Regions from separate parts of the Spartinivicinus ruber genome, predicted to be linked through region 2. Evidence: predicted binding sites of a transcription regulator. Region 2 holds the regulator's gene; the other holds the start of a gene.
The links. The regulator PhoB, encoded in region 2, activates phosphate uptake and scavenging genes when phosphate is short. The targets are predictions, from matches to a motif close to TGTCATANNNNTGTCANA.
Positions count from the first base shown of each region.

Region 1: G4Y78_RS11985 (alkaline phosphatase) is a predicted target of PhoB. The motif match lies at 2,845-2,862, and genes of this name have one in related genera.

Region 1 is NZ_CP048878.1:2,548,641-2,554,827, reverse strand. It holds gene G4Y78_RS11990 (MlaA family lipoprotein) at 222-905, opposite strand; gene G4Y78_RS11985 (alkaline phosphatase) at 1,174-2,775, opposite strand; gene G4Y78_RS11980 (IS4 family transposase) at 2,938-4,083, opposite strand; gene phnX (phosphonoacetaldehyde hydrolase) at 4,546-5,391, shown strand; gene G4Y78_RS11970 (IS1595 family transposase) at 5,638-6,187, opposite strand, start outside.
Region 2 is NZ_CP048878.1:5,934,006-5,940,192, forward strand. It holds gene G4Y78_RS26720 (rubredoxin) at 1-165, opposite strand, end outside; gene G4Y78_RS26725 (chorismate--pyruvate lyase family protein) at 341-946, shown strand; gene ubiA (4-hydroxybenzoate octaprenyltransferase) at 975-1,850, shown strand; gene phoB (phosphate regulon transcriptional regulator PhoB) at 2,026-2,715, shown strand; gene phoR (phosphate regulon sensor histidine kinase PhoR) at 2,718-4,043, shown strand; gene G4Y78_RS26745 (response regulator) at 4,085-5,023, opposite strand; gene G4Y78_RS26750 (EAL domain-containing protein) at 5,202-6,187, opposite strand, start outside.

The DNA of each region.
Region 1 (6,187 bases), 3.0 Mb from region 2:
GTCCAGAGGTACATGCCTTTCGCAAAAATAACAAGCCTGAAATATGATAGACAACTATTCAGGTGTTTATATAAGACAAATAGTGACTTTGTCAGGTAGGGTGGTCCAGTATTATTTATTTTCATGGCTGGAATTGCAGAAGGCCAGTTATACCGACCTTCTCAGAAAGGGCATCCCATCAAATCAATGTGGTTTATTGATCAACTAGCCACAACCTCTAGCTAGAAGTCATCCTCAGGCTGCTGACCCGTTAACAGGAATGCACGGTTTTGTAGATAAGTGTTACGGATAAATGTGTACTTATCCCCCACTATTAAGTCTTCTGCCTTCAATAAGCCTGAACGGGTATCTATAACATTCATTAACATTAAACCATTACGAACAGGCACATCCTCGATATGGGTAACCGGATTAAGCTGGGAATCGGGGATTAAGCCAACTGCAGAACGAACAGTATGAGGTCCAAAGAATGGCAGCACAAGATAATTGCCCTGAGGTACCTGCCAATGCCCCAAGGTTAATCCAAAATCTTGATATTTTTTTTCCAACCCAAACTCACTGGCTACGTCAAGCAAACCTAACATACCTACTGTTGAATTGACTACCAAACGACCAGAGTCATTTAACGCCTGCTTGCCTTCCAGTTGCAGCAAGTCATTCACCACATTACGTACTTCACCCAAATTATCAAAAAAGTTACTCACCAAACCTTCTACTGGATCAGGTGTAATGTATTGATAGCCTTGTGTAATAGGTTTAAGCGCATAAGTATCAATAGTCTCATTAAATGCAAAGATTGAGCGATTAAACCCTTCCCAAGGATCTTGATCGTTATTAGCAAGCACTGGAGCCGCGTAGAAAAAACTACAGCAAGTGAGTGCAAGCCATTTTCTTGCAAATTGCATCAAGCTTTAACCTCGTTCAAACCGAACAAAATCAGGTTACCTTTATATAAAGAGTGGAATATAACAGTTTTACAACAACCAGAAAAACATTTTACAGTAAATTACTGTGCTGATCACAAACTAAAACCCAATACACCAGATCAAAAAACAGACTACACCCATCGTCTTTAAGCACAGACTCCAAACAGGATTAGTATTTTGAGGTCTTATTATAGTGTATAGAATATGCCCTGCCTTTCCTCTAACTAAGAAAAGGCAAGGCTGTCCTTTACCTTAAAGCAGACTTCAGTTTCCGTCCAATATCAGTATGGTGTTGGATAGTTGCAAAGCTTTTGGTGAGTTGTTCAGGCCCATAAGCTAACACGGCAACTGGGGTATGAGTATGGGTACCAGTACCCCACACTACATTTTGTTGTTCCGCTAACTCACGCCCTAACAGGTTAAACTTCACCTCATCGCCATAAACATAAAATGCTTTAAAGTCAGTCACTTTAGGGAACTGCTTTAAGCTAAGGTATTTATGGTCAGGTTGATAATAGGTGTTATTTTCTGTGGCTAAAATTCGTTCAGCCTGAGCTTCAGTAATTTTAAACTCACTGTTTGCATTAATAATTTTCACTAGTGCTTTTGCACTTTGTTGATCTTTGGAAAGTGTCCAAAACTCCGCAAACATTGCATTAAAGCTCTTCTGTTGAGCAAATAGCCTATCTAAAATTGCAGGGCTACCAAAGTTGAAATTAGGTTTAAACTTAATCCCTTTAAAAGCGTTACCCGGTAAGGCCTTGGCTTTTGGTAAATTAGCGGCAGAATAACTAAACCCAAACGAGCCTGTTTCATGGTCAGCTGTTAGTACCACTAAAGTATCATCACGGTCTTTAACCCATTCCACAACAGCGGCCACCGCCTCATCAAACTTGAGCATTTCATGTAACATTGTGCCAGCATCATTATTGTGGCCCGCCCAGTCGATTTGACCACCTTCGACCATCAAAAAGAAACCATCAGGATCATTGGCTAAAACAGCTAATGCTTTTTTAGTCATTTCACGCAAGCTGGGCTCACGACGCTTTGGATCATCTTTCGCTTTACTATAGGCAATACCATCCAACATGCCTGAGCTACTAAACAAGCCTAATACTTTGCCATTATTATTAGCCGCTGAGAGTTGATCACGATCAAAAGCCAGTTGATATCCCGCCTGCTTGGCTTCAGCTAATAAGTTTCGGTTATCTTTTCGTTTAGACTTTAGACTAATCTTGTCACCTACCAATGTTACGAGTTGATCATGGGTTTTCCCTGGTTTACCAGCATCTGTTGGAATCCAGTGGCGTAATCCACCTGATAGCATGACATCTGGCGCCGTTGCCAACATATTTTCAGCAATTTTATTTTCCAGTGAACGATGCGGTTGATGAGCTGCAAACGAAGCAGGGGTTGCATGGGTTAAGCGAGTGTCAGATACCAATCCAGTTGCTTTACCTGCTTTTTTCGCCTGTTCTAAAATGGTTTCTATGGAATTTCCTTGAACATCCAAACCAATCATCTCAGAACCTGCTGGGACCCCGGTTGCCAATTGCGTGGCGGAACTGGCTGAGTCAACCACAATAGCGCTAGCAGGGTTATGCATCGATAACCCTATCACGCCCCTATCAGCTAAATGGGACATTGCCGTTTTCCCTTGCTGATATCGAGAATTAGGTGCTTGCCTTGCATAAGCTTCTAGTAGCCCCATTTGCTGAGGCCCCATACCATCTCCAATCAGTAGGATGATGTTTTTAATTTTTATTTCTGCAGCATCAACAGTCGCTACACTAATGGCACAAGTCGCAGCCAAACATAAATTGGCCAGCCATTTTTTTTGCCCTACCATCGTTATTACTCCCCCTAAAATTTAATGCAGTTAGCAACTAAAAAATCATGGGTTAATATGCTCACAAAACATTACATTTAGATGAAAGTTTTTTGTTTGACTGAGTAGTATTGGTATTAAATCAAGTAATAATGGCTAAATGACATCACTGCTGTCCCACATTTACAGCATCCTCATTTGCTTATGATCATCTGTATTATTCGGTGGTGAGGGTGTAAATAATGCTTTAAGCTCTCTACGCTCAAACAAAGTGAGTTGTATGAGTCGAGCTATTTGAGTGATCGATAGTGTTATTCCATGAGAAAATTTTAGATAAGCGACGAGCAAATAAGCACACATGGCTACCCATATCTGGGTTAACACGGCATTTTTAGAGGTACCGACAAACGATTTTATCTTTAGGTTTTGCTTTATCCACTTAAAAAATAGCTCTATTTTCCAGCGTTCTTTGTAAATAGCTGCAATGGTGCTGGCTGCGAGCTTACTATTATTAGTTAAAAAGTAATATTGGTTGCCAGTCTCTGGGCATTTAAAACCGATACGACGTAAATGACCTTTATAAACAGCCCCTTGTTGGCTAGTCAACTGAATGTGCTGATCAGAAGTGACTGTACTGCTATTGTCGGTAGGCTGGCGCTTTAGTACACGGTATTTGGCTTGCTTTTTTAGTCGGGTTACAAAGAAGATTCCTTGCTCATTTAAAGTATTAAACCAGCGATAATCAGTGTAGCCACGGTCTACAGCAAGAATACTCCCCTTGGGGAGATCAAGGCTGCGTGCTATCTGTATTTCATGACATTTCCCTTCAGTAATACTCATAAATGCAGGCAAGTAGCCATTATGATCAAACCCAACATGTAACTTGATAGCACCTTTACTTTTTCGAAAATCTGCCCAAGGAAACATGGATAAACACAAGTCGATCACTGATGCATCAAGAGAATACAATGGATTTTTAAAACGAAACTTATGCCCTGGCCGATGATGATGACATTTATTTAATAGCTTATAAAACAAGGCTTCATAAAGCGTAGCGGGTTGCTGTTCATTGACACGGGCCAAACTACTTCTGGTGATATTTCCAATACCATGGTGATAGCGTTTATGCTGCTGAATCGATAGGTGATCAATGATGTCACGCAAACTATTGCGACCTGAGAGTTGACCAAATAATAGCGCAACAAACTGCCCCCACCGAGTCATTTTACGTAGCCGTTGACCCGTATGATGCTGATTGGCTAGTGATTCAAACTCATGTCTAGAAAGCAACTGAAGTATTTGGTGCAAGATTGTGTTACGATGAGCCAAGGCTTAAATCCTCTGGTTTTGCAGTGTTTGGTTGCACTCTCATTGTAACAACTTATGGGGACTTAAGCCTTTTTTGTTTCAATCTTATGGGACAGCAGTGAAATGACATAAAAGTTTTCATATAGCAAGCGTAATCGCCTTCATGGGATTGTCACTTTGTTTTTATATAGTATTATTGGGAAGTTTTACATATAGCGTGTAGCGTCTATCATTGGAATGCACACCCACTGAAGCTCTATTTACATACCACAACCATTAGACAATGGATGGTCAATTTTGAATTGGGAAACTAGGGTTTTTTTAACTATCCGGCTACACTATCTTAAAGCCTTCATGACTTTTTACTAGGAGTATTACTTGTACAGTTACTAAACTGATTGGTAGGATAAGCCCAACACTAAAGTAGGTTATTTGTCGTCTGCCGGACGCTGTAGCAGCCGCTAACTAATAAGGAACATAATAATGCAGGAGCAACCTAAGAGTTACAGCAATCAGCGCAAATATATTGGCAAAGTCCAAGGTGTCATCTTTGATCTCGCTGGAACCCTCATTGACTTTGGCGCGATGGCCCCCGTAAAAGCACTTCAAGCCACCTTTGCTGATCACCAACTCGACTTGCCAGAATCACTCGTTCGCCAACTAAATACTGCTGATTACCAACAGCAAATTAAGCAGTTATTAGATGACCCAGCAATTACTGAAGCTTGGTCTAAAGAGCATGGTCGGCTTCCCAGTCATGAAGATATAGAAAAATTACATGAAAAGTTTATTCTCCATCAGATGAAAGCTATTTTAAGTCATGCAGAACTGACTCCAGGCACTACTGAACTGGTAAAACAGCTAACCAAACAAGGCATCAAATTAGGCATTAATACAGAATACAGCCGTAGCCTTGTAGCAGACCTATTACCAGAATTACAAAATCAAGGAGTAACCTTCACCAGTATTGTTTGTGCCAATGAAGTATCCCGTAACCGTCCTTGTCCACAAATGAGTTTAAAAAACGCTATTGAGTTAGATGTTGGGCATATCCATGCTTGCGTTAAAGTTGACGATAGCGAAGCTGGTATCGAAGAAGGTTTAAATGCAGGCATGTGGACAGTTGCTGTTGCAATCAGTGGGTGTAAACTCGGCAAAAGCTGGGAAGAATGGCAAGCTCTTGATAATACTGAACAAGATGCCTTAAGAAGCTCTGCGACTATCCAACTCTATCGTGCTGGTGCCCATTATGTCATAGATACGATTAAAGACCTGCCTGCCTGTTTAACCGATATAGAGCAGCGATTAAAACGAGGAGAAAAGCCTTAAGCAGCAACCTCCTACTACAGCTTAAGTATTTTTGGCATTATTATTAATCATAGGTCTTGTCTTATTCCTCTGGACAATACCTGTGATTAACCTTTAGCTTGCCGCTTAAATATTGAGCAAATAATAATGGCAGGCTTATTTTGTCCGACAACAACCACAACCCTTAACAGTGATAACCAAACTAGTACCCTATAATAACGATAACGTCTTACCTTAGAGCATAACTTTTCCTAATTATCATCATACCTAAGCTATATTTAGTAGCTTACCTGGTAGTGGAGGTGTTCTCAGTGCTACAAATGCTAGCCTAGGAATAAATTCTACTAAGCTAAATCTTCGATTAAATCGATACTGAAATTCAGCAAGATAACGTTGTGCATATTTAGCGCGAATAGCATGATAAGTACTACGTAAAGCACTTTTTAAGTTTCCAAGGATGGTGTTAACCCAATAAAATTCAGGTTCCTCTACTGATGCACGACCACCACCGCATACAATTTTATCATGAAGACAACCTGCTTCTATGACACCATTAAAACAGGCCAGTCCATCGGAGATTACGGTACTGCCCTTGGCCAAATTCTGCCTACTCCAAGCCGTTATCTCTTCTTTATTAAACCCTTTTAAAATGCTCAGTTTAATTCGTGTCGGTTGACCTTGTTTTGTTGTTTCTACGGCTGCTACAAAAGGTATTTTCCCATCTGCTCCCCTACCTCTTTTGCAACCTGTACGCTCACCACCAAGATAGGCATCATCAATTTCAATAAAACCCGACAATTGCTTGGTGCCTTCTCTT
Region 2 (6,187 bases):
ACCAATTGCAATCATTTCAAAGTCCAACTTGCTTACTCCACAGTCTGGGCATAACCAGTCTTCTGGTACATCTTCCCAACGAGTACCAGGTGCAATGCCTTCTTCTGGCCAGCCTTCGACCTCATCATAAATAAACCCGCAAACCACACATTGCCATTTTTTCATGTCAGGCTCCTCACTTATCTCATCATTCAGGCGACTGAATCAGCTGTACTTCGCTTCAGAGCATCTCTCATAACTGTTTATGAGAGGTATCCTTCTATTCAAAACTTGCAACTGATAGCAAGATATCGCATTCTGCGCGCCAGACAACTAAACAGTATTAAGTAAAAACTTCATTGTGAGCGCATTATCCATTTTTGAAGCTGCCCAGTGGCAACGCCATCTTAACATACCTTCGCCCTGGCAAAACTGGCTAACTTTCACTGGTTCCCTCTCACAACGCTTGCAGGATACCTTTGAATCCCTGTCAGTCAAGTTGATCAGCCAGTGTTGGCAGCCTGCACTACCCTCTGAACAAAAGCTGCTAGGCATCCCAAAACAGCAATCAGCTTTTATCCGTGAGGTAATCCTCTATGCCAACCAACAACCTGTGGTATATGCCCGCACCGTAATACCTGCATTTACCGGCCTGCTTAGCTGTCAGCCGCTGCTTAGCTTGGATACTGAACCATTAGGCAGACTTTTATTCAATCATGCCAGCGCTAAGCGAAACCCAAACTTTACGTTTGCTCACTTTACCCAGCAACAGTTGCAAGTCTTGCCTGCGCCCTTAACAATAACGCCTCCAGCATTAACACCGTCAAGAATTAACCAAGACTGCTGGGCCAGACAATCAGTTTTTATTGTGAATCAACGTCAGCTAGCAGTCAGCGAACTGTTTTTACCCACTATTTTTTCAATGCAGCAATCTGTAAATAAACCCTTACAACACCAGCCAATGTAAAACGAGCTTATTCATAGTGACTAACAGGATGGAACTAACAGACAGCCCTACCAACAAGCTCAATGCCCTACTTAGCATCACCCGCTTAAACCGTCCTATTGGTATTTACCTGCTGCTTTGGCCCACTTTATGGAGCCTCTGGCTTGCGGCAAATGGCTTACCAGACTGGCACTTAATTATTATCTTTTGTTTAGGTGTAACAGTGATGCGTAGTGCTGGATGTGTAATCAATGACATTGCTGACCGAGACTTTGATGGTCATGTTCAGCGCACCCAAAACAGGCCCTTGATTACTGGTGATCTAACGGTTAAAGAAGCACTATGGTGCTTTGTTGTGCTCTGTGTTGTTGCATTTGTATTAGTGCTTTTTACCAATCTGCTAACAATATTACTCAGTTTTGGAGGCTTGGCTTTAGCAGTTTGTTATCCCTTTATGAAGCGCTATACCCATTACCCCCAAATTGTATTGGGGGCAGCTTTTTCCTGGTCGATCCCTATGGCCTATACTGCTCAAACTGGTGAATTAAACCATGCTATCTGGCTGCTGTTTTTGGCTAACCTGGCCTGGACAGTTGCCTATGATACGGCTTACGCCATGGTAGATAGAGACGATGATTTAAAAATAGGCGTCAAATCTACTGCTATTTTATTTGGGAAAGCTGATAAACTTATGATTGGCTTATTACAAATAATTACTCTAGCTTTGTTAGCAGGGGTAGGCTATTTATTTCAGCGTGGTTGGCTGTTCTTTATTGGCATCGGCTTGATGGCTGGATTGTTTATCTATCAGCAGTATTTAATCAAAAATCGTGATCGGTCCCAATGCTTTAAAGCGTTTTTAAATAATCACTGGGCAGGCATGTTTGTCTTTATTGGAATAGTTTGTGATAGTGCTGTTTCTTAGTTTTGCCTTTGTAGGTAATAACTAGGAATACTTCTCACTGTGGTATTGAGCCACAGTCATAAAACTCATGGATTGGTAACACTTTCAGGGCAGAGCCACAGGAATGTCATGCAAATGTAACATTAAGTCTGTGTAATGCTCTGCTGACAACTTGAAAGCGAGAGAAGGCTTGAAAATGGTTGGCAAAAAAATACTCATAGTGGACGATGAGGCCCCCATCCGGGAAATGATTGCAGTTGCTCTCGAAATGGCTGGCTACGAATGTCTGGAAGCAGATAACACCCAAGATGCGCATAGCATAATGATCGACAAGAAGCCCGATCTAATCTTGCTTGATTGGATGCTACCAGGAACCAGTGGAATTGAATTGGCAAGGCGACTCCGTCGCGATGAAATTACTGCCAATATTCCTATCATTATGTTAACCGCTAAAGGTGAAGAAGATAATAAGATTCAAGGGCTGGAAGTAGGGGCTGATGATTACATCACCAAACCATTCTCCCCCAGAGAACTGGTTGCCCGTCTAAAAGCAGTCCTACGACGCTCCGGTGCTCAAGAGCCACAGGAACCCATTCGGGTTGAAGGGCTAGAGCTGGACCCAATTAGCCATCGCGTTAGTATCAATGGCAAACCGACTGAAATGGGCCCTACTGAGTATCGCTTATTGCAGTTCTTTATGACTCATCAAGAGCGAGCGTACACCCGAGGCCAGTTACTGGACCAGGTTTGGGGTGGCAATGTGTATGTTGAAGAGCGTACCGTTGATGTTCATATTCGGCGGCTACGCAAAGCATTAGGCACAGGCCATGACCGTTTTATCCAAACCGTTAGAGGCACTGGTTACAGGTTTTCAACTAAGGCTTAACCGTGAAGGCTAATTGGCAGGGCGAAATTATTCAGCGGCTCGCTATTACTGTTTCAGTCAGCGTATTGTTTGGAGTAGTTATTGGAGAAGTAGCCTGGGTTTTAGCAATCGTTTTAGCTGGATACCTAAGCTGGACGCTATTACAGGTGTTTCGCCTCAGCCATTGGCTCCAGGAGAGTGAACATAATCACCTGGAACCACCTGAAAGTCGCGGCATTTGGGGAGATATCTTCGATGCTATCTACCGACTGCAACGCCGTGACCAAAAAGCCCGAGCCCGCCTCCAGGCAGTAATTGATCGGGTGCAAGAATCCACAGCCGCTTTAAATGACGCAGTCATTATGGTCGACAACCAGGGCAATCTGGAGTGGTGGAATAAAGCAGCAGAAGCCATGCTTGGCTTTAAAAGCCCTATTGACCAGGGCCAGCTCATTACAAACCTGATCAGAGACCCAGCTTTTACTAAATACTTCGATAAAAAAGACTACCAAGAAGCCCTTGAAGTCTCTTCTCCCATCAATGATCAGCTCATCCTACAGTTCAACATTACTCTGTTTGGTCGCAATGACCGCCTGCTACTGGTCAGAGACATCACCCGGTTACATAACCTGGAACAAATGCGCAAAGACTTTGTGGCCAATGTTTCCCATGAGCTAAGAACACCCCTGACAGTAATAAGAGGTTATCTGGAAACATTACTGGATAACGCTAATATTTTGCCTGAGCGCTGGATTCGGGCTTTACAACAAATGCAGCAGCAATCCGATCGGATGGAAAATCTGGTTAGCGATCTACTACTGCTATCAAGACTAGAGACCAGTGACCGGCAAACTGATTTGAAGCCACTGTATTTACATAAAGTCCTGTTCAATATTGTTAATGATGCAAAAGCATTGAGCGGGGATCGCTGTCACCATATTCAGCTGGTTTGCCCAGAAGAAGCGAAGCTGTTCGGGCACGACCGGGAGTTGCATAGCGCCATTTCCAATCTGATTTTTAACAGCGTTAAATACACCCCCGCTGAAGGACAAATTGATGTGCATTGGTGGGAAGATGAGAGTGGTGGACACTTATCAGTAATGGATGACGGAGTTGGGATAGATCCAAAACATATCCCTCGCCTTACCGAACGATTCTATCGAGCAGATCCTAGTCGCTCAATCAATACAGGGGGAACCGGGCTGGGCTTAGCCATCGTGAAGCATGTATTGATACGCCACAATGCCCGGTTAGAAATACAAAGTGAGTTAGGTAAAGGCAGCTGCTTTATCTGCCACTTCCCACCCTCAATGATCGCCAGTGAAAACAGCCCAGAATTGGTGGAATAAAACCTAAAAAGAAGTTCACCGTACCTAAAGCGAAGGGAGTATCACCAGTATTTTTTTCCAGACCCAGTGGCAATAAACTTCGATAAATACTCAAATTTTTGCGGATCTTCATCAACAAACACCACAGAAATCACAATGTTTTCTGCGTTGGCATTCTTTTCTGGTGCTTGCAGGGTATGAATTAGGCAATTTATTCGCGCAATATCTCCCTCAGAATCGTTCTGTTGCAAGTCTATTACGGCTGTATCCAACAACTGTGGAATGCCATGTTGCCGACTAGCAATCACTTTCGCTTCTTTAAGGCTTATATCCTGAATTTCACAAGGAATGGTTTTATCATGCACCCGCAACTGTGCAGGGCCTTTGGTTGGCTTTTTGGCTGCCTGTGGTTTAGCGGCTGCTTTTCCTCCAGTTAAAGCCGCAACTGATCCTGCTTGAGTTGGCGCTTTTTGTGGTGCTGCTTTTGCTCCAGGTTTGGCAGCAGCTGATTTTCCAGATTCACCATCTAACGACTGTGCTCCCAATGCAGAAATAGACCCTTGGGAAACGCTAGCCTCAAGTGCACTTTTAGCAGCTTTCCCTTCTAAGACATTAGATGGAAGGCGCTTGGAAAGCACTTTTATCACTTTTTTTACTAGCTGCTCATTAGAAAAAGGCTTGCCAATATACTCGCTTACCCCAGCCTGAATGGCCTGCACCACATTCTCTTTGTCGCCACGACTGGTCACCATGATAAAAGGGGTTTTATTGTACTGATATTCATTACGCATCCACTGCAATAGCTCCAGGCCACTTAGCTCCGGCATTTCCCAGTCACACAGCACCAAGTCGTATTCACTTTTCTCTAACATGGACATGGCTTTTTTGCCATTAATCGCTTCCTCAAAAATAAAGTGAGGAAAACGATCTTTAACTGCTTTTTTTACCAAGTCCCTGATGAAGGATGCATCATCAACGACTAACAGCTTCACTTTTTTCATTACTACGCCAGCCCCTTCGGGCTATATCCAAAAAGCTTGTCTATTGAGAATATAGACCAAATAGTCAACAGCCACTGACTGAAACTTACAAACACAAGCGGAACAAGCTTAATAAAGCAGAATATATTGCTCATATTTGTTTTCTGCAAAACGTTCATTATCTAACACAATATTCAGGCTAGCCTGACTTAATCAGCGTTCTCTCACTGTGATTTGCCAAAAAATCTCCCATCTCTTTTGGCGGCAATGGCTTACTCAATAAATAACCCTGAATAAAATCACAGTCATGAACATGCAAAAAGTCCCTCTGCTCTCTTGTTTCAACCCCTTCTGCTGTCAAACTGATCCCAAATTGCTTAGTCATAGCCACAATAGCTTTGAAAATAACTTTACTTTCACTGTTTTCAGGAATTTCATCAATAAAGCTTTTATCAACCTTCAAGTTATCAATCGGCAATTTTTTCAAGGCACCCAATGATGAATAGCCCGTACCAAAGTCATCCATTGCGATGCCTACACCTTGGCCTTTAATTGCTTGAAGCATTTCAAAAGAGACATTTCCCGATTGCATAATGCTGGTCTCTGTTAATTCTAGGGATAAGTATTTAGCCTCAAGCCCTGTTTGTCCGAGTTTGTCTGTTACCAGTTGGCTAATATCCACTCTATTAAACTGAATATTGGATACATTGACAGCTACTTTAATTGGTTTAAAACCCGCTATTTGCCATTCTTTTGCTTGCCTACAGGCTTCTTCTAAAACCCACTCCCCAAGAGGTACGATTAAGCCAGTTTCTTCAGCTAATGGAATAAAATGAAAAGGTGGAATTAAACCTTTGGTTGGGTGATCCCAACGAACCAGAGCTTCACAACCAATTAGTTCACCTGTTTTCAGCTCTAACTGGGGTTGGTAATGCAAAATCATTTGCCCTTGTTCAATAGCTTTTCTCAAGTCAGTTAACAGTTCGTGACGCTCCATTGCTTTGGCCGTCATTGCATTATGGTAAAACTGATAATTATTTTTACCCATGCTTTTAGCGTGATACATCGCGGTATCAGCGTGCTTTAATAACTCCCCTGGCTCATCACCATCATCGGGATAAACAGTAATGCCTATGCTTGCACCTAAATGATAGCGCTGCCCTTTTAAAATAAAGGGGTGGGATA